DNA from 2 places in the Staphylococcus sp. IVB6214 genome. Region 1 is predicted to be linked to the other one. Evidence: a T-box and tRNA genes for the amino acid it is inferred to sense, from the RefSeq annotation. Region 1 holds a T-box; the other holds one or more tRNA genes.
The links. The T-box of region 1 lies ahead of MUA51_RS06185 (valine--tRNA ligase). A T-box ahead of a tRNA ligase gene usually reads a tRNA of that ligase, here a tRNA-Val.
Positions count from the first base shown of each region.

Region 1 (15,197 bases):
GAAAACAACGACATTAAAACTGAGATATATCGCTGGAACAAGCGGATAATATGGGGGATGAAATAATCGACTATAATATAGAAAAGGAAATAGTATCAAACCAATAGGGAATGTTAACCAGATGACAAAAAGGACAAATGAAGGGGGTAACAAAATTGATAATATCATCATTAATTTAAAGTCACCCATACCAATATAATGATGTAAGCAAAGACTACATAGAAATAAAGTGCCAAAAAAAACAAAGTGAATTAAGGTGAATGTCGATATTCCAGTAAAAAAGAATGAACACGTGAATAATAAAAAGAGAAATCGATGTGGAACGATAAGATTTCGTATATCTTGTAACGTAAGTACAAGTAACAGGAAACTCATCGTATAAAATTGTATTGTATTCAAATATAGTGTCGTATAAATAGGCAAAATGACAATAAGGCCACCGGTTACTTCAGCTATAAACAAGTCTTTTGGTATAGGTGTATAGCAGTGACGACAACGCCCTTTCAACATCATAAAGCTAAAAATTGGTATGATGTCATGCCAAGCCAGTTGTTGCCCGCATGTCTGACAACATGAACGTGAACATAACTGATGTATTGAAAGATGGCGTATATCTGCCAATTGCATCAGAAAACTCATCAGTGTACTACCAAGAAGAAACAACAACAAAATGCGCATATGATTCCTCCATGTCAATTGAATTGTTGACTATTATAATGTGCACGGCAAGTATCGTCAAATTGATAATCATGAAAAAAAGAGCGATATACACCTTCATATTTTAAGGTATATATCACTCCATGATGATAAGCTTTTATTAATGATAGCCAAGCTTCGTTTTCACTTCACTAATAAAGTATAAGCTTCCTGTTATCAACAGTGCATCCCCATTATAATTTTGGATAAAACTCACGTAGTCCTCAACCATTGATTTTTGTACACTATCTACTTCATCATATAACTTTTCGATAGGAAGTGCTTTGGGAAAGTTAAACTGTGTTACATAAATATGCTCTGCAATTTCATCGAATGCATGCAACATGTGATGAATTGGTTTGCCAGCTATTGCTGAAAATAAGATATCAACTTTTTCTAAGTGATAATACTTTTCGATTGTATCAATTAGAGCGTCAACACTTTCTTGATTGTGTGCACCATCTAAAATAATAAGTGGTTTTTCTGATACACGCTCAATGCGCCCCTTCCATTTCACCTGTTCAATACCATCAATCATTTTATTGAAATCAATCTCAATAAGACCTTGCTCATTCAATTCTATGAGTGCAGTAATCGCCAATGCTGCATTTTCTTTCTGATGCTCACCTAACATATCTAATGCAATATTTTCAAGTTCATAATCTTTATATCGATAAGTAAATTCATCATCTTCTGAGACGATAAGAATATCACGATCAAATTCTAAAGACTTGGCACGCATATTTTCAGCAGTATCACGAATAAGTTTCAGTGACTCTTCATTTTTCACAGCGTAGACGACAGGAACACCTTCTTTAATAATTGCACTTTTATCACGTGCAATATCTATATAAGTGCTCCCTAAAATATCTGTATGATCTAAACCGATACTCGTCAAAACACTCAATACCGGGGTAATTACATTTGTCGAGTCATTTTTTACACCAAGACCTGCTTCAACAATGACAAAGTCGACAGGATGTATCTCGCCAAAATAGAGATACATCATCGTTGTTATAATTTCAAACTCTGTCGCCACACCTAGTTCTGTCTCTTCATCCATTGCTTCGCTTACTGGTTTTACACGGCGAACCAGCTCAACAATCTCGTCATTTGAAATCGGTGTTCCATCTAAACTAATACGTTCATTAAAAGATTCAATATAAGGCGAGGTAAACGTCCCTACTTGATAGTCATTATTCAACAAAGCATCTCGTAAGTAAGCAACTGTCGAACCTTTTCCGTTCGTACCACCAATGTGAATCGCTTGAATCTTTTGTTCTGGATTACCGAGTCGCTGTAACATCCATTCCATACGCTTAACACCCGGCTTAATGCCGAACTTCGTACGCTCATGGATCCAATATAAGCTATCAAGATAATTCATAGTTCATACTCCTATGCTTTTAATTGTTCAATTCGCGCTTTCACACCATCATATTTTTCTTGATATTTCACTTGTTTGTCACGTTCTTCTTGAATGACTTTTTCAGGTGCTTTTTGAACGAATTTTTCATTTGCAAGTTTCTTATTCACACGATCCAGTTCTTTTTGCCATTTTTCCAGATCTTTTTCTAAGCGTGCAATTTCTTTATCCATATCGATCAGACCTTCTAAAGGTAAGATGACTTCACCAGCTGCAACAACAGTTGTCATCGCTTTTTCTGGAATAGAAACATCTGTATCAATTGTTAGTTCGCTCGGATTACAGAAACGCTCTAAATATCCTTTATTGTTAATCAATAACTGCTGAATGTTTTCATTTTTAGCTTGGATGATAATTGGAATTTCTTTTGACAATGGTGTATTCACTTCTAATCGTGATTGACGCACTGATTTAATAATTTCAACCAATTGTTCCATCACATCTTTACTTTCTGGGAACATTAAATCATTATTCACCGTAGGCCAAGCACTTGTTACAATTGATTCTCCTTCATGAGGAAGGTTTTGCCAAATATGCGCAGTTACGAATGGCATGAATGGGTGTAATAAGCGCATAATGCGATCTAACGTATAGCTCAATACTGAACGTGTGACATTTTTCTGCATTTCGTCATCACCATTCATCGGTATTTTACTCATTTCAATGTACCAGTCACAGAATTCATCCCAGATAAAGTTGTATAACGCACGGCCTACTTCACCGAATTCGTATTTATCACTTAAGTCCGTAACTGTTTCAATTGTTTCATTGAGACGTGTTAAAATCCATTGATCTGCCACAGATAAGTTTTGTGTTAAATCAATATCTTCATACTTAAAGTCTTCACCGATATTCATTAAGCTGAAACGTGCAGCATTCCAAATTTTATTGATAAAGTTCCATACAGATTCGACTTTCTCTGTTGAATATCTTAAGTCATGTCCTGGTGAAGAACCTGTTGCTAAGAAGTAACGTAAGCTATCCGCACCGTATTGATCGATTACATCCATTGGATCTACACCGTTACCCAATGATTTACTCATTTTACGTCCATCTTCTGCACGCACAAGACCGTGTAGTAATACATCATTGAATGGTTTTTGACCAGTAAATTCTAAACCTTGGAAGATCATACGTGCTACCCAGAAGAAGATGATATCATATCCTGTTACAAGTACATTTGTTGGGTAGTAACGTTGATAATCTGCCGCTTCTTCATCTGGCCAGTTCAATGTTGAAAATGGCCATAATGCACTTGAGAACCATGTATCAAGAACGTCCTCATCTTGTGTCCAGTTCTCACTGTCTTCTGGCGCTTCCATGCCGACATAGAGCTCACCTGTCTCGTTGTGATACCATGCTGGAATTTGATGCCCCCACCAAAGTTGACGAGAGATTGTCCAGTCACGAATCTCTTCCATCCAGCGATTGAAAGTTTTTTCAAAACGACCTGGTACAAATTCAATACGACCATCTGTTTTTTGATTGTCTAACGCTTGTTGTGCAAGTGGTGCCATTTTAACGAACCATTGTGTCGATAAATATGGCTCAACAACTGCACCACTACGTTCAGAATGTCCAACAGAATGCATATGATCTTCAATTTTAATGACAAGACCTTCTTCTTCTAGGTCTTTCACTAGTTGTTTACGACATTCAAAGCGGTCCATACCTTCATATTTCCCTGCTTTATCGTTCATATGACCTGATTCATCCATAACGACAATGCGTTCTAATTCGTGACGATTACCAATTTCAAAGTCATTTGGATCATGCGCAGGTGTTACTTTCATTGCACCACTACCAAATTCCTTGTCAACGTATTCATCCGCTATTACAGGCAATGTACGACCTACGATTGGTAAAATCACTTCTTTACCGATGATGTCTTGATAGCGTTCATCATCCGGGTTAACAACTATTGCAGTATCCCCTAACATCGTTTCAGGGCGTGTTGTCGCAATTTCAATAAAACCACTACCATCTGCATAAGGATATTTGAAATGATAGAACTTACCGTTTACGTCTTCATGAATTACTTCGATATCAGAAAGTGCTGTGCGCGCTTCTGGATCCCAGTTGATGATGCGTTCGCCGCGATAAATTAAGCCTTTGTTGTACATGTCAACGAATACTTTACGTACTGCTTCACTTAATCCATCATCTAATGTAAAACGTTCACGTGAATAATCCAATCCAAGTCCTAGCTTCGCCCACTGTTGGCGAATAAATGATGCATATTCTTCTTTCCATTCCCATGCTTTTTCTAAGAATTTTTCTCGGCCGATGTCATGACGAGAAATGCCTTCCTCACGCATTTTCGCTTCGACTTTCGCTTGTGTTGCAATCCCTGCATGGTCCATACCTGGTAGATAAAGTGTATCGTATCCTTGCATGCGCTTCATACGTGTTAAGATATCTTGTAACGTTGTATCCCAAGCATGACCTAAATGCAACTTCCCTGTTACATTTGGTGGTGGAATGACGATTGTATATGTTGGTTTATCTAAATCACCACTTGGTTTAAAGCGGTTATGATCAAGCCATTCTTGATAGCGGCCTGCTTCTACTTCTTGCGGGTTATATTTTGTTTGCATGTCCATTGTTAAATCCCTCCATAAAAAATAAAAAGAACACCTGTCCTAAAATAGGACGGATGTTCCGTGGTACCACCTATATTCAATAGTTACTTTAATAGTTAAGCTATTGCACTCATATGATTAACGCTCATGACACGCTCTAGCCTACTCAACTCAGCTAAAGAACAAGTGGGCTACCTTCTGCTGAAACTTATATGCATTTCCACCAATCATGCACTCTCTAGAATAAATTATCAACATACTCTTCCCAAAGATTCATATTCTATTTAACAATATAGTATAATGAATTCACAATTAAGTCAATATAGGAGTTGATAATATGAACCCTTGCGCATTCGGAACAACGGATCCATTATACATTCAATATCACGATGAGTTCTGGGGCAAACCACTTTACGATTCACAACAATTGTTTGAATTGCTCGCACTCGAATCACAACACGCCGGATTGTCGTGGTTGACAATATTAAAGAAAAAAGAAGCTTATCAAAACGCTTTTCATCAATTTAATCCCTACAAAGTTGCCGAAATGTCTGATGAAGACATTGATACCTTAATGGACTTTCCAAACATTATTCATCATCGAAAAAAATTAGAAGCGATTGTTGCACAAGCTCAGGGCTATATTGAGATTGAACAAGAACACGGAAGCTTTTCTGAATTTTTATGGTCTTTTGTTGACGGCTCACCGATTGATTTCCGTTATGAATCTGTTGAAGAACGAATCACAGTGAATGACACAGCAAAACGATTGTCCAAAGCATTAAAACAATATGGGTTCAAGTTTATTGGTCCAGTGACAATCTTTTCATTTATGGAAGCGGCTGGCATGTACAATTCACATCTTGTAAGTTGCCCACATCGAAACACCTAAGTCAATGATTGATCCGAATATTTTTTCAACCGATATTTTAAATATAGATCAATCAATGGCGCAATAAGCATTAGAATAAAGAAGATGCGAAAAATATGAAATGAAGACACAATGGCAACATCTGCACCTGTATCTAGTGCAACAAGTACGATTTGTGCCATACCACCTGGAGCAGCCCCTAGAAAAAGCGTATTAAGTGGAATTTCATTCAAAAACTGTATGCCCCCTACCATTACTAACGTCCCTGTAATGAGCAATATATTTTGAAAGGCTATTGCCAATGCAAGTCGCCCTTTCAATTGATCAGTCAATCCAGCAATCTGTACACCTACTCTTATCATATAAATCACTTGAGCTGCAGCAATAATGGGCGTATCAATTGTGAAAATACGCTCCGTTGTTAAGTTCCAAATAATCAATACAACAATAGGAGCAAGCAACATCATCGTAGGGAAGTTCACTTTTTTCATTAATAAATACACAAATGTAATAGCCACTACTAAAATAGCAACGTGATGTATGCCAAGTGTTTCAGTTAGAAGCGGTGGATCATTGAGATGTGCATGATGCTGTTTTTCATCTTGGAACAAAAGTGTTAATAACGGAACTAAAATTACGACAAATATAATGCGTGAAGTTTGTGTTAAGCTCACAACAAGAATATCCGCTCGTTTATTTTCTTCTGCCATCACTAGCATTTGACTCAATGCACCTGGTATGACACTTAATATTGCAGTTTCTGCATTGACCGATGCAATTTTACGAAAGCCATAAGAAACAATGATTGCTAAAGCAAGTGTTAAAATATTTACAACAACGATAGACAACCAATGACTTTGAATATCAATAATCACTTGTCTCGTAAAACTACTGCCTATTTGAACACCCAACATCATTAATCCTAATTTACTAAGCCAATGCGGCCAATGTACTTGTCTTTTAAAGACCTTGACCACAATAAGGCTCCCAATAATTGGTCCAAACATCCACGGTAATATCATGTGACAGCGCCATAAAATCCATCCGCAGATTATTGATACAACAAAAACGAGCACATTATTGATGTAAGTTTGTTTTTGCATAATGTGCCACCCCCATAATAATTATGTATATTTACATCTTATCAAAAATACGTAGTTAAAAAAATATTCATTTCTCATCTATTAAAAAAGCCATGTCAATCTATCAAACTGACATGGCTTATATTATTGAATTATTTTCCTGCAATTTTACTTAAGGCAACATCAAATGCTGCAATTGTTTTCTCAATATCTTCTTTTGTATGTGATGTAGATAAGAACATCCCTTCAAATTGAGACGGCGGTAAAAAGACACCTTGTTCCGTCAACTCACGGTACATTTCACCGAACATCTTTAAGTCTGATTTGTTTGCTTCTTCAAAGTTTGTCACAGGACCTTCATTGATAAAGAAACCAATCATAGAACCTGCACGATTAACCGTCAATGGTACGTTATGTTTTGCGAAGACTTCTTTCAAGCCCGCTTCTAACATATCTCCTAACTCATTGAAGTATGTGTAACTTTCAGGTGTTAGTTGGCTTAACGTCCAATAACCACTTGTCATAGCTAATGGATTGCCTGACAATGTGCCTGCTTGGTAAATATCACCACTCGGCGCAATACGATCCATAATTTCTTTTCTTCCACCAAATGCACCAACTGGCAAACCGCCACCGATGACTTTACCAAGACATGTTAAGTCTGGCGTTACATCGAAATAGCCTTGTGCACAGTTGTAACCAACACGGAAACCTGTCATCACTTCATCAAAAATCAATAACGCATCATTTTCTTTCGTGATATCTCTCAAACCTTGTAAGAAATTATTGATTGGTGGTACGACACCCATATTCCCTGCAACTGGCTCTACAATCACCGCCGCAATATCGTCTCCAAATTGATCAAATGCTAATTTAACCGCTTCTAAGTTATTATAAGGTACTGTGATCGTATTTTTTGCGATACCTTCTGGAACACCTGGTGAATCTGGTAAACCGAGTGTCGCAACACCTGAACCCGCTTTGATTAACAATGAGTCACTATGACCATGATAATTTCCTTCAAACTTGATGATTTTATTTTTTCCTGTGTAACCACGTGCTAAGCGTAATGTATCAAGTGTAGCTTCTGTACCTGATGAAACCATTCTTACTTTTTCAATTGATGGTACACGTTCAATGACAAGCTCTGCCAATCGATTCTCTTCAAGTGTTGATGCCCCAAAACTTGTACCACGATCTAACACACCATGTAGCTCACTGATCACACGTTCATTGCGGTGCCCAAGGATTAAAGGACCCCAACTTAATACGTAGTCAATAAATTCATTGCCGTCAATATCATAAATGCGACTACCCTTTCCACTTTCCATAAAAATGGCTGGCGTATCAACAGCTTTAAATGCACGTACAGGACTATTCACACCACCTGGCATCAATTGTTCTGCTTTTTCAAATGCTTTTATCGATTTGTTATAACGCAATTCAATCTCCTCCTCAGGCAATTATTTATCCAAATAACGACAAATATCTTTCGCAAAATATGTGATGATCATATCGGCACCGGCACGCTTCATTGAAATCATTTGTTCCATGACAATGCGTTCTTCATCAATCCAGCCATTTTGTGCCGCTGCTTTCGTCATACTATACTCACCACTTACATTATACGCAACAATAGGAACGTTGCTGTTATTGCGCACATCACGAATGATATCTAGATAGCTCAATGCAGGCTTTACAATCATCATATCTGCACCTTCTGCCAAGTCACTCTCAAGTTCACGCATTGCTTCAAGACGATTAGCTGGGTCCATTTGATATGTTTTGCGATCGCCAAATGATGGTGTTGATTCTGCTGCATCACGGAACGGACCATAAAAACTTGATGCGTATTTAATACCATAACTCATAATAGGAATATTATAGAATCCTGCTTCATCTAACCCTTGACGAATAGCTGCAACAAAACCATCCATCATGTTACTAGGGGCAATAATATCTGCCCCCGCTTTTGCCTGTGATACAGCTGTTTTCACTAGCAATGGAAGTGTTTCATCGTTATCGACGTCATGTGTATGATCATCGATGACACCACAATGTCCGTGATCCGTATACTCACAAAGACACGTATCTGCTAATATCAACAAATCATCATATAATGACTTCGCAATCTTCGTTGCACGTTGAATCACACCATCATCGATAAATGCACCTGTTCCACATGCATCCTTTTCATTCGGAATCCCGAAAAACATCATGGCACGAATACCTAAATCATAAGCTTCTTTGATTTCTTCATGTAGTAAGTTCAAGCTGATTTGATATATACCCGGTAACGACTTAATCTCTTCTTTTACATCATCACGTTCTACAACAAAAATCGGATAAATCAAATCTTCTTTTCTTATATGTGTTTCACGCACCATATCTCTCATTGAATGAGATGCACGCAATCGTCTATGTCTATCAAAATTCATTCTTTAGAACCCCATTTCTAAAATTTTATCTATCATGGCTTCAAGTGTTTGTATCTCAGCCACCCCTCCACAATATCCGTATCGCATTAATGTTCGTTGCGTTTGTGCACCAATCACAATCCAATGATCAAACATTACATTCGGAAAGCGATCAAACAGCGCACGAACAGCTGACGAACTAGCGAAGGTGATAGCATTAACCTTTTGACTAGTCAACATCTCATAAACCGCTGTCACTTGTGTGTCATTGACTTCGATATCATACAAATCAATCTTCGTCACTTTGCCACAACGCTGACGAAGTGTGTCTGTAAGTAATGGTCTTGCTCGTGCACTCGAAGGTAATAATATTTTAGCGTGTTCATTTGCATGAAACTGTCTGAGAAACCCTTCTTGTGAGAAATCTTTTGGTACAAAGTCAACTTGGATACCTTGTGTCTCACAATAGGCTTTTGTTTTTTCGCCAATCACCGCAATCTTCTTTACATGGGTTTGTGGAAGATATCTCATAAAATATTTTACCGCATTTTTTGATGAAAAAATGAGCCAATCATATGTTTCATCGAGAAGTCGTTGATCAAATGAACAAGCAACTGTTGTGACGAGTGGCATATGACACACATTAATACGCTCATCGTGATATGGATGTGTCTGTGTCATGATTACAGTTGGTTTCATTATGAACACCCCTAATTAGTGTGTTTCATTGAGTGCTTCAATGATATCATATGCACCTTGTGCTTTCAGTTCTTGACTCACACGTTGCCCTACTTCGACTGCATCTGTTCCCGTTGCGGTATGTTGGAAGCGCTGTTTACCATCCGGAGACATAATTAAGCCTGTGAAGTGGATTTGTTTATCATCTCCAATAACAGCATGACCGCCAATCGGTACTTGGCAACTTCCATCCATTTCCTTCAAAAATGTACGTTCTGCTGTCACACAGTCTGCCACTTCTGAATTATGTACTTTTGCTAAGAGTGCTAATAGTTCTGTATCATCTGAACGACATTCAATACCTAATGCACCTTGTCCAATTGCTGGGATTAACAAGTCATCATCTAAGTATTGTGTCACAATATCATCTGACCATCCCATACGTTTTAGCCCTGCTGCTGCTAAAATAATCGCATCATAGTCTTCTTCTTTCAATTTTTTAAGGCGTGTATCAATATTGCCACGAATCCATTTAATTTCTAAATTTGGAAATTTTGCTAGTATCTGCGCACCACGTCTTAGAGAACTTGTTCCAACGATGCTACCATCTGGCAAGTCTTCCAATGCTACATGATTTTTTGCAATATACGCATCATATGGATTTTCACGATCTGGGATACACCCAAGTGTTAACCCATCAGGCAATACACTTGGGACATCTTTCAATGAGTGGATTGCCATATCAATGTCTTTACTAAAAAGTTCATTTTGAATTTCTTTGACAAAGAGTCCTTTGCCACCCACCTTAGAAAGTTGACGATCAACAATTTGATCACCTTTTGTCACAATTTCTTTAATCTCAATCTCTAAGTCAGGTTGAACTGCTTTAAGACGTTCAATGAATTGACCACTTTGTGTCAAAGCAAGTTGACTTCTTCTCGATCCCACTATAAGTTTTCGCATATTACGACCCTCCATTGGCATTGTATTATACTCCCGTCCACTGATGGAATGAAGAGAGTTGTGTGACTACGATTAAATTAATCATACAACATAGAAACAAAATAATGTTAACATAAATCAAAAACTGTTGCTTAAACCTCTGTGTCATTCTCATTGCGATATATGCAACATAGCTTAAGAAAATAAAAAATGACGAAATCACTTTCAAATCAACAAAAATATGGGGACCAACTGAAAATAAGCCCCATTGCACACCACAGAGAAGACTGACGAACAAAGTGATAACACCGATAAGTGTAAAATAAAAAACAGTTTTTTCGAGTGTGGATACACTTCCGATCCTGAAATAATTTTGATTGAATCGCTTCAATCGTAAATTTTGATATTGAATCAAGTATAGGATGGCATTCACAAACGCAATCGCAAAGATCACATAACTAATCAATGCGAATGAAATATGCACGGTAAGCAGTTCATTGATGACCTTTAATCTCGCACCTTGATGACTGAACTGATACGGATGAAAGGTATGAACAACCATAAAGACAAAACCAAGCATATTTAACAGTACAATAACGACATCGAATTGTCGGAAAACAGCGCAAATAAATGTAAATGTTAAAATAAGCCAAGTTAATACGTAAATACTTTCAACGATTGACGTCAAAGGCAACTGCCCACGCCAAAGAATATACATAGTTAAAGAGATTGTTTGACATACCCAAACAATCCCTAACAAATAGAAACCCATATTTTGAAGGCGATAATTTTTTTGAAATAAATCAAGTGTCATACAAATAACACATAGGAAGTAAATCAAAACAATCGCTTCATGAAATCTTACAAAAAACGTTTCTACCATAGGCCTCACCTATCTTTAAGATTCAAATCCTAATAAACGTTGCTTCAGGATGCGTTTTTTCTTTTCAACCGCTTCCTGTTGGTAATTCGTGTCAACTTCGATATCAAAAATCTCTTGAAATAACTGTAACTTCGCCGCTGCATTGCGATCGTCACTAATCTCTTTCGCTTGTTTGATCGGTTGCTTGAGCATTTGATTGATAATACTTTTTGTATGTTTCGATACCACTTTACGATCACGGTCTGACAAATGTGGTAACTTTCTATCAATGCTCGCCATTGTTTCTTGCTGAATTCCCATCGCTTGCTCTCTTAATGCACGAATCACAGGAACTACACCGAGCATGCGTACCCATTCGTTATGCTTATCAATTTCAGTAGGGATACGTTCAGCGATTGCTTCAGCGGCAAGGCGTCTTTCACGAATATTCGCATCTACAAGCCCTTTCAAGTCATCAACATCATAGATAAACACTTCCATATCCGTTGATTCAAACGGTTCAATATCTCTTGGTACTGCGATATCAACAAGAATAATCTGTAAAGTTTTTTTCGTCACTGCATGGCGCATCTCCAACATATCTTTTGTGATAATGTACTGTTCTGAACTTGTTGAACTTATTACGATATCAGCCGTCGTCAGCAATTGGCCTAACTCAGACATTGGTGCTGCATGAACATGGTGTTTCTCCGCTAATACTTGTGCACGTGAAAATGTCCGGTTAATTACCGTTATATCAGACACATTCGCACCTTTTAAGTTCAATACAGATAGTTCACCCATTTCTCCTGCACCGATGACTAACGCTCGCTTTTTGTTCAACTTGCCAAACATCTTTTTCGCCAATTCTACTGCTGCATATGACACACTAATTGCATTGTCAGCGATATCCGTTTCATGATGTGCTTTTTTACTAAATGTAATGGCTTGTTTAAACAATTCGTTAAATATCGTACCAGTTGTCTGTGCCGCTTGTGCCGTTAGGAATGCATCACGCATTTGTCCTAATATCTGTGTTTCACCTAAGACAATCGAATCCAATCCAGATGTAACTCTGAATAAATGTTCAATTGCATTATCCCCTAGCTTCACTTCTGACATCTCTTTGATATCATCCACTTCGAAGTTAAATTGTCTTGCTAAAAAGCGTTGAATATAATATCGACCCGTATGAATTTGATCCACCACTGCATAGACCTCTGTTCTGTTGCATGTTGATAGAATGACATTTTCTAAAATTGACTTTGTTTCAAACAATGCTTCATGCACACGAATCATATCTTTATCTTGAAATGTGAGTTTTTCTCGTAATGTCACATCTGCTGTACGATGATTGACACTCACTGCAATAAAATACATGAACATGTCCTCCCATAAACTACAATAAAATTATTATAACATAGATAGACCGCTTTCAATTTAGATTCAACAGGATTCCATTGAGAACTATTCTTATTGTCCACGTTTTATTCAAATGTCTGTTTATTGTATACTGTCATCTACAATATAAGCATCAATAGTCGCCCATATTTCAGGTTGCTTATTTTTCGTCAGTGACGAATAACTGATGATTTTATCGTTGGCATCTAAATCCAGATCTTGTTTGATACGTTTGATGTGTTTTTGTACCTTTCCTTTCGGTACTTTATCTTCTTTTGTTGCAACGATTAATGTTGGTATATCAAAGTGTTTCAAATAGTCATACATCAAAATATCATCTTCTGTTGGTGGATGTCTTAAATCTACAAGCTGTATCACTAACTTTAGCTCTTCTCTAGTTGTTAAGTACATCTCGATCATTTTACCGAACGCTTCACGTTGCTTCTTGCTTACTTTTGCATAGCCATATCCAGGCACGTCAACAAAAATCAATTGTTCATCAATATTGTAAAAATTAAGCGTTTGCGTTTTACCTGGTTGCTGTGATGTACGTGCCATATTTTTACGTCCAATCATACTATTAATAAATGTTGACTTCCCCACATTTGAGCGTCCACTCAATGCTACCTCTGGTAACCCCAACTCTGGGTACTGCTCTTTTTTCACCGCACTGATGATGAGCTCAACATGATTTGGATTAATCTTCATGGTTTCTCTCCTTTGACCGCTTAAATACTATAATTTCATTTTATCTTTCATTAATTTAATTGAACAGCAAAAAAGCTTAAGATATGCCAATACATTATCTTAAGCTTTTCATCATTTATGCAGATGTTTTGCTATCGTTTAACAATTGACCTTCACCGTCATAAAGTTCAGGTGCTGTTTCATTCACAATTGTATCTTTTGTGATCACTACTTTTGTGACATTTTCAGTTGAAGGAATATCAAACATAATGTCGATCAAAGCTTCTTCAATAATAGAACGTAAACCACGTGCACCTGTTTTGCGTTCTATCGCTTTTTCACTAATTGCAGACAAAGCATCATCTGTAAATTCTAATGCAACATCATCTAATTCGAGCATTTTTGTATATTGTTTTACTAATGCATTCTTAGGTTGCGTTAAAATATTTTTCAATGCCTCAATATCTAACGTCTCAAGGTTAGCTACGATTGGCACACGTCCGATGAACTCTGGAATTAACCCGAAAGATTGTAAATCTTCTGGGCGGATATGTTCTAACAAGCTTGTCTCGTCATATTTAGATGCTTCACTACTTGCAAAACCAATGACCTTTTCACCAAGACGACGTTTGATCACTTCTTCAATACCATCAAACGCCCCACCGAGAATGAATAAAATATTTGTTGTATCAATTTGAATAAATTCTTGGTTTGGATGTTTACGTCCACCTTGTGGCGGAACGCTCGCTGTTGTGCCTTCAAGAATTTTCAACAATGCTTGTTGAACACCTTCACCAGAAACATCACGTGTAATAGATGTGTTTTCTGACTTACGTGCAATTTTATCGATTTCATCGACGTAAATAATCCCTTTTTCAGCTCTGTCAATATCAAAGTCTGCTGCTTGAATTAAACGTAATAAAATATTTTCAACATCTTCACCCACATAACCTGCTTCTGTTAAGCTTGTAGCATCAGCAATCGCAAATGGTACATTTAACGTACGTGCAAGTGTTTGTGCTAATAATGTTTTACCACTACCTGTTGGTCCGATTAAAGCGACGTTACTCTTTTGTAACTCAACATCATCTTCTTTAGGACCTAATTGGTTAATACGTTTATAGTGATTATATACAGCTACCGCAAGAGACTTTTTCGCTTTCTCTTGTCCAATCACATATTGGTTCAATTCTTCCATAATCTCTTTTGGTGTCGGTAACTCAGTAAGTTCTTCTGTTTCTGTATGATTGAGTTCTTCTTCTACAATCTCTGCACACAATTCAATACATTCGTTACAAATATAAACACCACTACCAGCCACTAACTTTTTGACTTGGTCTTGATCTTTACCACAGAAAGAACATTTTAAGTTTTCTTCGTCTTCATTGAATTTAAACATTTTGTATTACACCCCTATCCTCTACGACTATACTAGAAAGCATTTTATTATGCAATCACGCTGTCTTTCAAGTTTTTTGCATAAAACAATGAAAGCGGGATAGAAATCTATAAAATGATTAGATTTCTTTATCCCGCTCTGGCAAGTTACATTT
Region 1 covers NZ_CP094723.1:1,266,466-1,281,662, forward strand. The annotation lists gene MUA51_RS10880 (prepilin peptidase) at 1-678, opposite strand, end outside; gene MUA51_RS06180 (bifunctional folylpolyglutamate synthase/dihydrofolate synthase) at 818-2,083, opposite strand; gene MUA51_RS06185 (valine--tRNA ligase) at 2,095-4,725, opposite strand; T-box leader at 4,768-4,983, opposite strand; gene MUA51_RS06190 (DNA-3-methyladenine glycosylase I) at 5,042-5,596, shown strand; gene MUA51_RS06195 (AbrB family transcriptional regulator) at 5,593-6,678, opposite strand; gene hemL (glutamate-1-semialdehyde 2,1-aminomutase) at 6,810-8,099, opposite strand; gene hemB (porphobilinogen synthase) at 8,121-9,095, opposite strand; gene MUA51_RS06210 (uroporphyrinogen-III synthase) at 9,099-9,773, opposite strand; gene hemC (hydroxymethylbilane synthase) at 9,789-10,715, opposite strand; gene ccsA (cytochrome c biogenesis protein CcsA) at 10,741-11,577, opposite strand; gene hemA (glutamyl-tRNA reductase) at 11,593-12,936, opposite strand; gene yihA (ribosome biogenesis GTP-binding protein YihA/YsxC) at 13,060-13,665, opposite strand; gene clpX (ATP-dependent Clp protease ATP-binding subunit ClpX) at 13,781-15,043, opposite strand.

Region 2 (15,197 bases), 210 kb from region 1:
TCAATGCTGTCATAATACGTAATATCTACAAATTTCCAATAATCTAAACCTGCACGGCGCAACATTTTATCATCCGTACTGAATCCTAATGGTCGGATTAAATGCAATTTTGTATCTGTGGCTGCACAAGTACGTGCAATATTCCCCGTATTCGCTGGGATTTCAGGTTGATATAACACAACGTGAATGGTCATTTTACTGTTCTCCTCGTTTCTAGTCCCTTTTTCATTTCAACTTGCACTTCTTCAATTTCTGAGTCATACCGTGACATAATATAGTCTTCAGCTTCATCTTCAAGAATTTGTCCAATTGCCCAATAAGCAGTTGCACGTAACATTGGTCTTGGGTCATTTTCTGCTAAATCTTTTAGTTCTGGAATTGCCTCTTTTTCTTTAAAATGTGCAAGTGCCAAGATTGCATTACGCTGTATTGGTTTCTTGCCTCGCCATGCTCCTGCTAAATGTCCATACGTTTCTTTAAATTCCTTGTTACTCATTTTTAATAACGGAATTAAACGTGGTTTCAATATTTCAGGTTCTAAAATAATATCATCCTGTTGTGTATTGATTCCTCGATTTCGTGGGCATACTTGCTGACATGTATCACAACCATAGAGACGATTACCAATTTTATAACGATATTGATCCGGCATGTAGCCTTTAGTTTGTGTTAAAAAACTCACACACTTTTGGCTATTTAACTGCCCATCACCAACAAGTGCGCCCGTCGGACAGCGATCGATACAAATCGTACAATCACCACAGCTATCCATGATTGGATCATCTGGAGGAAAAGCGATGCTCACAAGCATTTCTCCCAAATAAGTCCATGTGCCCAGTTCAGGATTAATGACAAAGCCATTGCGCCCTGTGTAACCAAGCCCTGCACGTTCTGCAACCGCTCGATCAGATAAGACACCTGTATCGACCATCGACATCGTTTCAGCATCTGGCACACGTTCTTTAATATATGCACTCAATGCATCTAACCGCTTACGCATAATACTGTGATAATCCTGTCCCCATGACGCACGTGCAAAGATACCACGTCGATCACCGCGCTTACTCTTTGGTGCATCAGGTAAGCGATTCGGATAGCCAACAGCAATAGCAATAATCGAACGTGCGGACGACATCGACAACTTCGGTTCCGTCCTCATCTCAATATCTGTTGGCTCAAATCCTGAAGCATAGCCTTTCGCATGATATTCAATCAACTTCTGCTTCAACTCATCAAATGGATCAGCAGTTGTAAAGCCAATGCTGTCAATACCAATCGAATGTGCATATTCAATTATATCTGCCTTCAACTGCGAAACATCCATATTTGTCACCTCTCAAAAGTTACTCTCCTATTTTAACATATTTTAACAGGCGGAACAGATTTCAAATTTTTATAAAATATTTAAAAAGTATGCACTGAATCCATAAAAAATCTCAAGTAGACCATTAATTTAAGGCTTACTTGAGATTTATACATTAATTATAGAACACGGCTTAAGAAGTTTTGAGTACGTTCATGTTGTGGATTTTCAAAAATATTTTCTGGTGTATCATCTTCTACAACTACACCATCTGCCATAAAGACAACTCGATCACTGACGTTTTTAGCAAATCCCATCTCATGTGTAACGACAATCATCGTCATCCCTTCTTTTGCTAAGTCAGTCATTACATTAAGCACTTCTCCAACAACTTCTGGATCCAGTGCTGACGTCGGTTCATCAAATAATAAGACATTGGGATTCATCGCCAGTGCACGTGCAATTGCTACCCTTTGCTTTTGTCCCCCTGACAACTGATTCGGATAAGCATCCGCACGATCTTTTAATCCAACTTTATCCAATAGATCAAGTGCTTGCTTTTCCAATGCTGCTTTATCCCCTTTTTTAAGAAGTGAGGGTGCCAAAATAATGTTATCCATCACTTTTTTATGTGGAAACAAATTGAAATTTTGAAAAACCATCCCCATATCTTGTCGTAATTGATCGACATTGGTTGATTTGTCTGTTAAATCTTTCCCTTCAAATATTACCTGCCCTTTTGTCGGTGTTTCTAATAGGTTCATACATCTCAACAACGTACTCTTCCCACTTCCTGAAGGGCCGATAATAGCGACTACTTCCCCTTTGTTAACTTCTAAATTAATACCTGTCAATACTTCATTTTTTCCAAAAGACTTGTGTAAATCATGTATTTTAATCACTGACGCTCAATCTCCCTTCAAAGAAATTCATCAGACGTGAAAGCATGAATGTTAAGATGAAATATAATACCGCTGCAATCAGTAATGGCGTGAACGGATCAAATGATGCACCTTGTACAACTTGTGAGTTGAACATGATTTCACTTACTCCGATAACCGATACAATTGATGATTCTTTAATAACTGTTACAAATTCATTACCAAGAGCTGGTAAAATTTTCTTAACTGCTTGAGGCATAATGACTGTTTTCATCGTTTGACCATAACTCAAACCTAAACTTCTCGCAGCTTCCATCTGCCCTTTGTCGACTGCGTTAATACCTGCACGAATGATTTCAGCAATGTAGGCTGAGCAGTTAATGACAAGTGCGATAGTACCACATATAAATGCTGAAATATCAAGGCCTAGTACTGCTGTCGTACCAAAATAGACTAAAAACACTTGTACGAGAAGTGGTGTTCCCCTCAAAAATTCAATATATGCTGAAGCTAACCATTTTAACGGTTTTATACTGCTAATCTTCATCAATGCAAATAATGCACCAAATATTGCACCAAATGACACACCCATAATTGAGATAACTATTGTATTTTTCAAACCAGTAATGAAGAACGTCCCATATTTAGCAAAAAAGCTACCATCTTCTTTCATGGCTTGTGCGGCTTTTTCCGCATATTGATCAATTAACTTTTTATCTTTCACATCCGAAATCGTATCATTCACTTTTCCCAAAAGTTCAGGTGAATTTTTAGGGACAGCAACTGCTGTTTGTTTTTCAGAATTTGCAAATTCAACTTTTGATAACATAAGATCACTATTTTGACTCAAATAAGCATCTGCAACAGCACTGTCCATTACGACACCATCAATTTTATTACTCTTTAAAGATAAAATAACTTCCGGTAACCTTGTTAAAGACTGGACATCCGCATCTTTAATCTCAGTTTGTGCTAATTCCTCTTGCGTTGTTTGTTTCTGAGCACCAATACGTTTACCCGTTAAATCTTCTAGCTTTTGATATTTATCTGCATCCTTTTTTCTAATTACTACAGTTTGTTTAACTGTCATGTAAGAATCCGAAAAATCAACTTCTTTTTCACGTTCTGGTGTCGGTGTCATACCAGAAATAATCATATCAATTTTCCCAGTTTTTAAGGCACCTAATAAGCTATCAAATTGCATATTAACAATCGTTAATTTTAAATTATGATCTTTTGCAATTTTTTTGCTAGCTCAATATCAATACCTGCATATTCTCGCTTTCCATTCAAAGTACGCTCAAATTCCATCGGTGCATAGTCTGCAGATAATCCAACACGCAGCTCTCCACGCTTTTCAATTTCTTTCCACTTGTCATCCGCAGCATGAGCACGATTATCAAGAGGTACAATCGTCAATAAAATAGCCAATATGAAAACAATAGAACCTAACTTTTGTATATACTTCATCAAACAACCTCCTCTAACGTTATTCATTATTATACATATAACTGTAAGTTTATGCAATAACATTTTAAAAAAATCGCTTATACCTATAATTACTAGATATAAGCGATCAAGCCTGTTATACAATTTTATTGCTTTGGTAATTCAAAACGGTATATGTCGTCAGAATATCCTGGTATAACACGTTTACATATTTGATGCACAAAAAATGCAATTGTGAATGGTATGATAAAGTATGCAAACAATAGCATCAATGCATTCATCATCGGATCACCATCCATACGGTTAAATGCATTAATCGGCCCTACTAAACCTGTATATCCAAATCCTGCTGACATCGGTGTACCTTTTATATCAACAAAATATGCTAATAAACCGCCAACAACACCATTAATAGCTAATGGAATCATAATAATCGGATGTTTTAAGTATACTGGAATCATCATTTTGGCAGCACCAATCAACAGAACAATATTCACTCCTGCTTTATTAACAGGTAATGAACCGAATAGGAACGTTACACACGCTGCTACTATACCCATGTTGGCTGCACCACTGCCCAATCCAGTCAGTGAAATTGCCGTCGCTATCGCAACGAGCGAGATTGGTGTAACCATCAATAAGGCAAATGTAACAGTGATTAAAATACTCATCAATAACGGATTGAGTTCTGTAAACGAATGAATCATTGCACCAAGCGTACCCGTTACTTTTCGAACATATGGCAATATCAGTAACCCGATATATCCAGAAACTACTGGAATCAAAACAGGTAAAATAATTAACTCCAGCGAACCAAACTTCCCACTTAATAACATAAACATGGCACAGGCAAGTGTTACAATGATCATGATATTGATAATATCACCGATACCTTGTAACATAATCACACCATTTTCAAAAACAACCGCACCAGACCCTAGCATTGCCGATGTCCCAACGAACACAGAACCAGGACCTGAAAACTTAAACATATGCGCTGCAACAACACCAATAATGAAGGCCATAAATGATTGAATTACAATCACAAGCTGATAAATCATCTCTAATGCTTCATTACCATCTTTAAAAAACTTTAGCAATTCTCCCAATAATGCATTCGGTAATAATGCAATGACAACACCTGCACCTACTGCATTTAATATATTATTGAAAAACTGCTTACCACTACTTTGCGTTTTTCCCACAGAGAAATCCTCCTCAATTATAATACGTTTATCATAATACAAAACGATAGCATCTACAATATACATTATAACGATTTGTATGCATTCTAATGGATAAACTTTCAAAATAAACATAGACATTAATTATTTCAAAAATTGTTGACGAAACATCGCGAACGTAATATAATAGTACTTGTGATTTTGATTGTACATTAATAATCACAAATAATGCCGGTGTGGCGGAATTGGCAGACGCGCGGGACTCAAAATCCCGTGTCCATTAGGACGTGTCGGTTCGACCCCGACCACCGGTACTACTTAAAAAGGCACGGTAAGTATTTATACTTACTGTGCCTTTTTCTTTTAGGTTGGGACAAAAGCGTTTAGGATTTGAGCAGAACCGAACGATGTGCAAAATTGATTTTCAAATTTTGTCACATTGTGGATGTTCTGTCGAAAATCCTGCTTTTGGGACACCGTTTAGCACTACGTATAATGTGCCGCTCATGTCTCCGCTTTATTTTTGGTTTAATTACTTAAAATGATAGAGGCATGCGCGCTTTTTTTGTATCTAAATGATAAAAAACAAAAAAGGCGAGACAGCAGTTCATGCCATCCCACCACAAAAGGTAAACATCCTAAAAACACAACAAAAAAACCGTCCATATACTCATCAGATAACAATCTGCTAAGTTGGTTCGGTACACAAAATATAAAATATGGAGCGGAAGATAGGACTTGCACCTATATCACTTTCCGGGAAGGAAAGTATTCTGAAATTGAAATACTCCCGCATAATTAAAATATGGAGCGGAAAACAGGACTTACACCTGTACCTCTTTCCGGGAAGGAAAGTGTTCTAGAATTAAACTATTCCCGCATGTAAAAATTGGAGGCGGCAACCGGATTTGAACCGGTGAATAAGGGTTTTGCAGACCCTGGCCTTACCACTTGGCTATGCCGCCAAAAGGAACTGGGCTAGCTGGATTCGAACCAGCGAGTGACGGAGTCAAAGTCCGTTGCCTTACCGCTTGGCTATAGCCCATCAATAATAACTTTAAGGGCGGCTGATGGGAATCGAACCCACGAGTGTCGGAACCACAATCCGATGCGTTAACCACTTCGCCACAGCCGCCATGGCAGGGGCAGTAGGAATCGAACCCACATCAAAGGTTTTGGAGACCTCTATTCTACCGTTGAACTATGCCCCTATTATAAGGATGGTGGAGGGGGGCAGATTCGAACTGCCGAACCCGAAGGAGCGGATTTACAGTCCGCCGCGTTTAGCCACTTCGCTACCCCTCCAAATGAATGGTGCCGGCCAGAGGACTTGAACCCCCAACCTACTGATTACAAGTCAGTTGCTCTACCAATTGAGCTAGGCCGGCATAAATAAAAAATGGTGGTTCAGGACGGAATCGAACCGCCGACACAAGGATTTTCAGTCCTTTGCTCTACCGACTGAGCTACTGAACCATAATAATGGCGGTCCCGACGGGAATCGAACCCGCGATCTCCTGCGTGACAGGCAGGCGTGTTAAACCGCTCCACTACGGGACCACTCAAAAATATTGCGGGAGGCGGATTTGAACCACCGACCTTCGGGTTATGAGCCCGACGAGCTACCGAACTGCTCCATCCCGCGATAATAGAAATTAAAATAAATGGCGGAGGAAGAGGGATTCGAACCCCCGCGAGCCGTTAAGCCCCTGTCGGTTTTCAAGACCGATCCCTTCAGCCAGACTTGGGTATTCCTCCAAAATTATATGGACCTTGCAGGACTCGAACCTGCGACCGAACGGTTATGAGCCGTTAGCTCTAACCAACTGAGCTAAAGGTCCTAATAATCATTTCTATCAACTAATAATTAGTGGCGGCGGAGGGGATCGAACCCCCGACCTCACGGGTATGAACCGTACGCTCTAGCCAGCTGAGCTACGCCGCCATATATAGTTGTAAAGTATTAAATTAATGGTGGAGACTAGCGGGATCGAACCGCTGACCTCCTGCGTGCAAAGCAGGCGCTCTCCCAGCTGAGCTAAGCCCCCATAAATTATTTTAGTAAGTCGGGAAGACAGGATTTGAACCTGCGACCCCTTGGTCCCAAACCAAGTGCTCTACCAAGCTGAGCTACTTCCCGAAAGAATAAGAAGCGCGCCCGATAGGAGTCGAACCCATAACCTCTTGATCCGTAGTCAAACGCTCTATCCAATTGAGCTACGGGCGCATATTCTAAATGGTGCCGAGGACCGGAATCGAACCGGTACGGTAATCACTTACCGCAGGATTTTAAGTCCTGTGCGTCTGCCAGTTCCGCCACCCCGGCAAAATAATGGAGCAGAAGACGGGATTCGAACCCGCGACCCCAACCTTGGCAAGGTTGTATTCTACCGCTGAACTACTTCTGCATTAATGCGGGTGAAGGGAGTCGAACCCCCACGCCGTAAGGCGCTAGATCCTAAGTCTAGTGCGTCTGCCAATTCCGCCACACCCGCTTGAAAATGGTGAGCCATAGAGGATTCGAACCTCTGACCCTCTGATTAAAAGTCAGATGCTCTACCAACTGAGCTAATGGCTCTTGATAATGGTGCCGGCCAGAGGACTTGAACCCCCAACCTACTGATTACAAGTCAGTTGCTCTACCAATTGAGCTAGGCCGGCATAAATGGTGGAGAATGACGGGTTCGAACCGCCGACCCTCTGCTTGTAAGGCAGATGCTCTCCCAGCTGAGCTAATTCTCCATATATTTACCTGGCACCGTCCTACTCTAGCGGAACGTCAGTTCAACTACCATCGGCGCTAAAGAGCTTAACTTCTGTGTTCGGCATGGGAACAGGTGTGACCTCTTTGCCATTGGCACCAGATAAAATTGAATGTTATACATTCAAAACTAGATAGTAAGTATATCATTTACACAAACAAAACCTTGTGAAAAAATTTTGATTAAGTCTTCGATCGATTAGTATTCGTCAGCTCCACGTATCACTACGCTTCCACCTCGAACCTATTAACCTCATCATCTTTGAGGGATCTTATAACCGAAGTTGGGAAATCTCATCTCGAGGGGGGCTTCATGCTTAGATGCTTTCAGCACTTATCCCGTCCATACATAGCTACCCAGCTATGCCGCTGGCGCGACAACTGGTACACCAGAGGTATGTCCATCCCGGTCCTCTCGTACTAAGGACAGCGCCTCTCAAATTTCCTACGCCCACGACGGATAGGGACCGAACTGTCTCACGACGTTCTGAACCCAGCTCGCGTACCGCTTTAATGGGCGAACAGCCCAACCCTTGGGACCGACTACAGCCCCAGGATGCGATGAGCCGACATCGAGGTGCCAAACCTCCCCGTCGATGTGAACTCTTGGGGGAGATAAGCCTGTTATCCCCGGGGTAGCTTTTATCCGTTGAGCGATGGCCCTTCCATGCGGAACCACCGGATCACTAAGTCCGTCTTTCGACCCTGCTCGACTTGTAGGTCTCGCAGTCAAGCTCCCTTATGCCTTTACACTCTTTGAATGATTTCCAACCATTCTGAGGGAACCTTTGAGCGCCTCCGTTACTCTTTAGGAGGCGACCGCCCCAGTCAAACTGCCCGCCTGACACTGTCTCCCAGCACGCTAAGTGCTGCGGGTTAGAAATCCAATACAATTAGGGTAGTATCCCACCAATGCCTCCACGTAAGCTAGCGCTCACGCTTCTAAGGCTCCTACCTATCCTGTACAAACTGTACCGAATTTCAATATCAGGCTACAGTAAAGCTCCACGGGGTCTTTCCGTCCTGTCGCGGGTAACCGGCATCTTCACCGGTACTATGATTTCACCGAGTCTCTCGTTGAGACAGTGCCCAAATCGTTACGCCTTTCGTGCGGGTCGGAACTTACCCGACAAGGAATTTCGCTACCTTAGGACCGTTATAGTTACGGCCGCCGTTTACTGGGGCTTCGATTCGTAGCTTCGCAGAAGCTAACCACTCCTCTTAACCTTCCAGCACCGGGCAGGCGTCAGCCCCTATACGTCACCTTACGGTTTAGCAGAGACCTGTGTTTTTGATAAACAGTCGCTTGGGCCTATTCACTGCGGCTCTTCAGAGCGTGAACCCTAAAGAGCACCCCTTCTCCCGAAGTTACGGGGTCATTTTGCCGAGTTCCTTAACGAGAGTTCGCTCGCTCACCTTAGAATTCTCATCTTGACTACCTGTGTCGGTTTGCGGTACGGGCACCTATTTTCTAGCTAGAGGCTTTTCTCGGCAGTGTGAAATCAACGACTCGAAGAAACGTGTTTCTTCTCCCCATCACAGCTCAATCTTTACGAGTGCCGGATTTGCCTAACACTCAATCTCACTGCTTAGACGTGCACTCCAACAGCACGCTTCGCCTATCCTACTGCGTCCCCCCATCGCTTAAAACGAATTTAGGTGGTACAGGAATATCAACCTGTTATCCATCGCCTACGCCTTTCGGCCTCAGCTTAGGACCCGACTAACCCAGAGCGGACGAGCCTTCCTCTGGAAACCTTAGTCAATCGGTGGACGGGATTCTCACCCGTCTTTCGCTACTCACACCGGCATTCTCACTTCTAAGCGCTCCACATGTCCTTGCGATCATGCTTCAACGCCCTTAGAACGCTCTCCTACCATTGTCCTACGGACAATCCACAGCTTCGGTAATATGTTTAGCCCCGGTACATTTTCGGCGCAGTGTCACTCGACTAGTGAGCTATTACGCACTCTTTAAATGATGGCTGCTTCTAAGCCAACATCCTAGTTGTCTGGGCAACGCCACATCCTTTTCCACTTAACATATATTTTGGGACCTTAGCTGGTGGTCTGGGCTGTTTCCCTTTCGAATATGGACCTTATCACCCACATTCTGACTCCCAAGTTAAATTATTTGGCATTCGGAGTTTGTCTGAATTCGGTAACCCGAGAGGGGCCCCTCGTCCAAACAGTGCTCTACCTCCAATAATCATCACTTGAGGCTAGCCCTAAAGCTATTTCGGAGAGAACCAGCTATCTCCAAGTTCGATTGGAATTTCTCCGCTACCCTCAGTTCATCCGCTCACTTTTCAACGTAAGTCGGTTCGGTCCTCCATTCAGTATTACCTGAACTTCAACCTGACCAAGGGTAGATCACCTGGTTTCGGGTCTACGACCAAATACTCATTCGCCCTATTCAGACTCGCTTTCGCTACGGCTCCACATTTTCTGCTTAACCTTGCATCAGATCGTAACTCGCCGGTTCATTCTACAAAAGGCACGCCATCACCCATTAACGGGCTCTGACTACTTGTAAGCACACGGTTTCAAGTTCTCTTTCACTCCCCTTCCGGGGTACTTTTCACCTTTCCCTCACGGTACTGGTTCACTATCGGTCACTAGAGAGTATTTAGCCTTAGGAGATGGTCCTCCCAGATTCCGACGGAATTTCACGTGCTCCGCCGTACTCAGGATCCACTCAAGAGAGGTCACGTTTTCGACTACAGGATTATTACCTTCTATGATTAACCTTTCCAGGTTATTCGTCTAACATGTCCTTTTGTAACTCCGTATAGAGTGTCCTACAACCCCAACAAGCAAGCTTGTTGGTTTGGGCTCTTCCCGTTTCGCTCGCCGCTACTCAGGGAATCGATTTTTCTTTCTCTTCCTCCGGGTACTAAGATGTTTCAGTTCTCCGGGTCTGCCTTCTTACATGCTATGTATTCACATGTAGATAACACGACATAACTCGTGCTGGGTTTCCCCATTCGGAAATCTCTGGATCACAGCTTACTTACAGCTCCCCAAAGCATATCGTCGTTAGTAACGTCCTTCTTCGGCTTCTAGTGCCAAGGTATTCACCGTGCGCCCTTAATAACTTAATCTTTGTGATGTTTTGGCAATCGCTTGCATTCGGCTTCATTTCTTTCTTCGCTTGCTCAGTTACGTGTAGTAATCTTCGCTTCGCTCATCAAGAAATTCATAGACTGACAAACGTTTTCAAAACATCATCTGTCTACCGAATTTACGACACCAACATCCACCAGTCATTAATTATGTGAGTCGTCATTTGACGACTAGCGATAATTTTTTAGTTTCAAGCTTTCGCTATTCACTCGGTTTTTGCTTGGTAAAATCATTTATACTTACTTATCTAGTTTTCAATGTACAAGTTTAATTAAAATGGTGGAGACTAGCGGGATCGAACCGCTGACCTCCTGCGTGCAAAGCAGGCGCTCTCCCAGCTGAGCTAAGCCCCCATAATCATTAAATTTTCAAATGGTGGGCCTAAGTGGACTCGAACCACCGACCTCACGCTTATCAGGCGTGCGCTCTAACCAGCTGAGCTATAGGCCCATTTGAAATGTTGAATTCTCAAATATGAGCATTCAAAACTGAATACAATATGTCACGTTAATCCGCTTATCACCTAAAGGTGATATTCCGTATATTATCCTTAGAAAGGAGGTGATCCAGCCGCACCTTCCGATACGGCTACCTTGTTACGACTTCACCCCAATCATTTGTCCCACCTTCGACGGCTAGCTCCAAATGGTTACTCCACCGGCTTCGGGTGTTACAAACTCTCGTGGTGTGACGGGCGGTGTGTACAAGACCCGGGAACGTATTCACCGTAGCATGCTGATCTACGATTACTAGCGATTCCAGCTTCATGTAGTCGAGTTGCAGACTACAATCCGAACTGAGAACATCTTTATGGGATTTGCTTGACCTCGCGGTTTCGCTGCCCTTTGTAATGTCCATTGTAGCACGTGTGTAGCCCAAATCATAAGGGGCATGATGATTTGACGTCATCCCCACCTTCCTCCGGTTTGTCACCGGCAGTCAACTTAGAGTGCCCAACTTAATGATGGCAACTAAGCTCAAGGGTTGCGCTCGTTGCGGGACTTAACCCAACATCTCACGACACGAGCTGACGACAACCATGCACCACCTGTCACTTTGTCCTCCGAAGAGGAAAACACTATCTCTAGTGCGGTCAAAGGATGTCAAGATTTGGTAAGGTTCTTCGCGTTGCTTCGAATTAAACCACATGCTCCACCGCTTGTGCGGGTCCCCGTCAATTCCTTTGAGTTTCAGTCTTGCGACCGTACTCCCCAGGCGGAGTGCTTAATGCGTTAGCTGCAGCACTAAGGGGCGGAAACCCCCTAACACTTAGCACTCATCGTTTACGGCGTGGACTACCAGGGTATCTAATCCTGTTTGATCCCCACGCTTTCGCACATCAGCGTCAGTTGCAGACCAGAAAGCCGCCTTCGCCACTGGTGTTCCTCCATATCTCTGCGCATTTCACCGCTACACATGGAATTCCACTTTCCTCTTCTGCACTCAAGTTTTCCAGTTTCCAATGACCCTCCACGGTTGAGCCGTGGGCTTTCACATCAGACTTAAAAAACCGCCTACGCGCGCTTTACGCCCAATAATTCCGGATAACGCTTGCCACCTACGTATTACCGCGGCTGCTGGCACGTAGTTAGCCGTGGCTTTCTGATTAGGTACCGTCAAGACGTGCACAGTTACTTACACGTTTGTTCTTCCCTAATAACAGAGCTTTACGATCCGAAGACCTTCATCACTCACGCGGCGTTGCTCCGTCAGGCTTTCGCCCATTGCGGAAGATTCCCTACTGCTGCCTCCCGTAGGAGTCTGGACCGTGTCTCAGTTCCAGTGTGGCCGATCACCCTCTCAGGTCGGCTACGTATCGTCGCCTTGGTAAGCCGTTACCTTACCAACTAGCTAATACGGCGCGGGTCCATCTATAAGTGACAGCAAGACCGTCTTTCACTATTGAACCATGCGGTTCAATATGTTATCCGGCATTAGCTCCGGTTTCCCGAAGTTATTCCAGTCTTATAGGTAGGTTACCCACGTGTTACTCACCCGTCCGCCGCTAACGTCAGAGGTGCAAGCACCTCGTCTGTTCGCTCGACTTGCATGTATTAGGCACGCCGCCAGCGTTCATCCTGAGCCAGGATCAAACTCTCCATAAAAGAAGTAAGCTTGATTAGCTCTTTTTGATTGTTTAAGTCAATCACTCTCGAAAGTACTACTCTGAGTACTCAAATTATCGGAATTAACGTTGACATATTGTCATTCAGTTTTCAATGTTCATTTTTGCTGTTACGATTAATTATTATACTTAAAAGCTTTCGTTGTGTCAACTACTTTTTTAAGTTTTTTTCGAATCAGCTTTTGATGTTTTGTTGAAGCGTTTCGTCTTTTCAACAATATTCATCATATATTTTATCGCCGAATTATTCAAGTGTTAATTTTACACTTCGTTTATTTAATTTAAAAAGCATTTTAATTAGCTTCTTAAAGTGATTTCTTTCGACGACTGCTATATCTTATCAAGCTATATATAAAACGTCAATAATAATATCGAGGTTTTTTATAATAAAATTACTATACTAAAGAAATGAAACACCTTTAGAGTTAATTTGATAGAAAATATGCTTTGAAATCTGCTTTTTTATTCTATGTCTATCCATTTTCCATATATGATTGGAAGTGATACAGACTATACGATAAGTCAAACTTAGAAAACTGCCTAACTTATTCTATTTGCTAAATAAAAAAGTCACTTCTCTCTATAAGTATTTTTGAAAGAAGTGACATCTATTTAAATTTAAGATTTGTTTTCTTCTGATTGCTGACATGATTCACAAATGCCATAAATTTCCATACGATGGTGTGATACATTAAAATTGGTCACGTGTTGTGCTAACTGTTCAACTTCACTCAATAATGGATAATGAAAGTCAACAATTTTACCACACTTTTCACAAATCACATGATAGTGATTGTGCGTATCAAAATCGAAGCGACTTGATGCATCTCCATATGTAAGCTCTTTGACAATCCCTATTTTTTTGAAGACTTTTAAATTATTATATATCGTTGCAACACTAATATTAGGAAAATCAGGTGATAAAGACTGATAAATCTCGTCAGCAGTTGGGTGTGTGTCAACCTTGATCAGAAACTTTAGAATTGCTTGTCGCTGTGGTGTGATACGAACACCTGCTTTTCTTAATGAAGCAATTGATTCTTCCAATTGATGCTCATGTTGTTGTTGTGTTTCCAAATCTGCTTGCATATTTCTCACCTTTCTTTCCAATTAATAATAATTATTACTTAACAATAATATAAGACTTTTTATAATCTAATGTCAATGGAAATACTAATATCCCTTACTTAAATCAACTTCATTCTCAATTAGAGGCTTCTTATTGAGAAAATGTGTGAGATTTTTCTTGAAGATATGGGTCGCTTTTATTTTATTGCTAGCCCCGTTTCCGGTTATATGACTCGTTAATACCACATTGTCTAGCGTATACAGTGGAGAATCTGGTTTGAGAGGCTCCTCTTCAAAAACATCAAGGTAAGCTGCCCGAATATATTTCTCTTTTAAAACATGTACCAAAGTTTCTGTACTTACAACAGATCCCCTACCTAAATTAATGAAAAGTGCACTTTCTTGCATCGCTTCAAAATCCGAGACTTTTAACAGATCCTGTGTATCTTTCGTTTCAGGTAGGACATTCACAATAATATCCGCTTGATTCAAAACTGCCTTTCTTTCATCGATAGCATACGTTTCATCAAAGTTTTCAACTGCATGTCCAGATGTATTGAGCCCAATTGTGCGCATACCAAATACTTTCGCAATTTGTGCTGCCCGTTGTGGAATCACACCTGTCCCGAAAAACATCATTGTCGTATTTTCTAACGTACCCCCTGTCCTTTTATGATTATATATTTTTTGCTGTTGTTCATCATATACTGCTTTTAACTGTTTGTAGTCATCTAATATAAAAGCAAATAACCATTCACTTAACTGTTGTGCATGTACACCCTTACCATTCGTCAGCAAAATATTACGTTCTCGTAACTTCTCCAAAGGTAAGCTGTTGACACCCGTTGCATACCATGCAATCCATTTAAGGTTGGGTGCTGCATCAATAAGTGCCGCATCGACTGCACCATGGTATGAAATCAAAACATCCATGTCTTTTTGTATTTCTGAAGGTAATTCACCTGGATATTTATAAAATTGGAATGTAACATCGGGAAATTGTTCTTGTAATGCTGACTCTTCCTCCCCTAAACGCATTAAGCTTACAACTAACATTTCTCTACCCCTCCAATATCTCTTTTAGCTGTGCGATCTGTTCTTTGACTTTAACTTTTTCAATAACTTCTAAAATAGTTCCTGCTTCATCTAATACAAAAGTCGTTCTCACGATCCCCATTGATTCTTTGCCAAACGATTTTTTCAATTGATAAACGCCGACTGCTTCTGATAATTCATATTCTTCATCGACTAACAAGTCAAAATTCAATTGATGTTTGTTAATGAAATTTTGATGTTTGCG
Region 2 covers NZ_CP094723.1:1,479,205-1,494,401, forward strand. The annotation lists gene trmL (tRNA (uridine(34)/cytosine(34)/5-carboxymethylaminomethyluridine(34)-2'-O)-methyltransferase TrmL) at 1-194, opposite strand, end outside; gene queG (tRNA epoxyqueuosine(34) reductase QueG) at 191-1,324, opposite strand; gene MUA51_RS07185 (amino acid ABC transporter ATP-binding protein) at 1,483-2,205, opposite strand; partial or broken gene MUA51_RS07190 (ABC transporter substrate-binding protein/permease) at 2,198-3,654, opposite strand; gene MUA51_RS07195 (PTS sugar transporter subunit IIC) at 3,780-4,838, opposite strand; tRNA gene MUA51_RS07200 (tRNA-Leu) at 5,048-5,131, shown strand; tRNA gene MUA51_RS07205 (tRNA-Gly) at 5,538-5,611, opposite strand; tRNA gene MUA51_RS07210 (tRNA-Gly) at 5,624-5,697, opposite strand; tRNA gene MUA51_RS07215 (tRNA-Cys) at 5,708-5,782, opposite strand; tRNA gene MUA51_RS07220 (tRNA-Gln) at 5,791-5,862, opposite strand; tRNA gene MUA51_RS07225 (tRNA-His) at 5,880-5,952, opposite strand; tRNA gene MUA51_RS07230 (tRNA-Trp) at 5,955-6,028, opposite strand; tRNA gene MUA51_RS07235 (tRNA-Tyr) at 6,039-6,122, opposite strand; tRNA gene MUA51_RS07240 (tRNA-Thr) at 6,130-6,205, opposite strand; tRNA gene MUA51_RS07245 (tRNA-Phe) at 6,218-6,293, opposite strand; tRNA gene MUA51_RS07250 (tRNA-Asp) at 6,301-6,377, opposite strand; tRNA gene MUA51_RS07255 (tRNA-Met) at 6,389-6,462, opposite strand; tRNA gene MUA51_RS07260 (tRNA-Ser) at 6,483-6,575, opposite strand; tRNA gene MUA51_RS07265 (tRNA-Ile) at 6,585-6,658, opposite strand; tRNA gene MUA51_RS07270 (tRNA-Met) at 6,689-6,762, opposite strand; tRNA gene MUA51_RS07275 (tRNA-Ala) at 6,790-6,865, opposite strand; tRNA gene MUA51_RS07280 (tRNA-Pro) at 6,884-6,957, opposite strand; tRNA gene MUA51_RS07285 (tRNA-Arg) at 6,971-7,044, opposite strand; tRNA gene MUA51_RS07290 (tRNA-Leu) at 7,055-7,143, opposite strand; tRNA gene MUA51_RS07295 (tRNA-Gly) at 7,151-7,225, opposite strand; tRNA gene MUA51_RS07300 (tRNA-Leu) at 7,231-7,312, opposite strand; tRNA gene MUA51_RS07305 (tRNA-Lys) at 7,320-7,395, opposite strand; tRNA gene MUA51_RS07310 (tRNA-Thr) at 7,403-7,478, opposite strand; tRNA gene MUA51_RS07315 (tRNA-Val) at 7,484-7,559, opposite strand; rRNA gene rrf (5S ribosomal RNA) at 7,568-7,682, opposite strand; rRNA gene MUA51_RS07325 (23S ribosomal RNA) at 7,758-10,682, opposite strand; tRNA gene MUA51_RS07330 (tRNA-Ala) at 10,982-11,057, opposite strand; tRNA gene MUA51_RS07335 (tRNA-Ile) at 11,078-11,154, opposite strand; rRNA gene MUA51_RS07340 (16S ribosomal RNA) at 11,259-12,809, opposite strand; gene perR (peroxide-responsive transcriptional repressor PerR) at 13,448-13,918, opposite strand; gene MUA51_RS07350 (phosphoglycerate dehydrogenase) at 14,003-14,953, opposite strand; gene bcp (thioredoxin-dependent thiol peroxidase) at 14,958-15,197, opposite strand, start outside.
Region 2: it has a tRNA-Val gene. The T-box ahead of MUA51_RS06185 (valine--tRNA ligase) is inferred to sense a tRNA for this amino acid. The anticodon was not compared.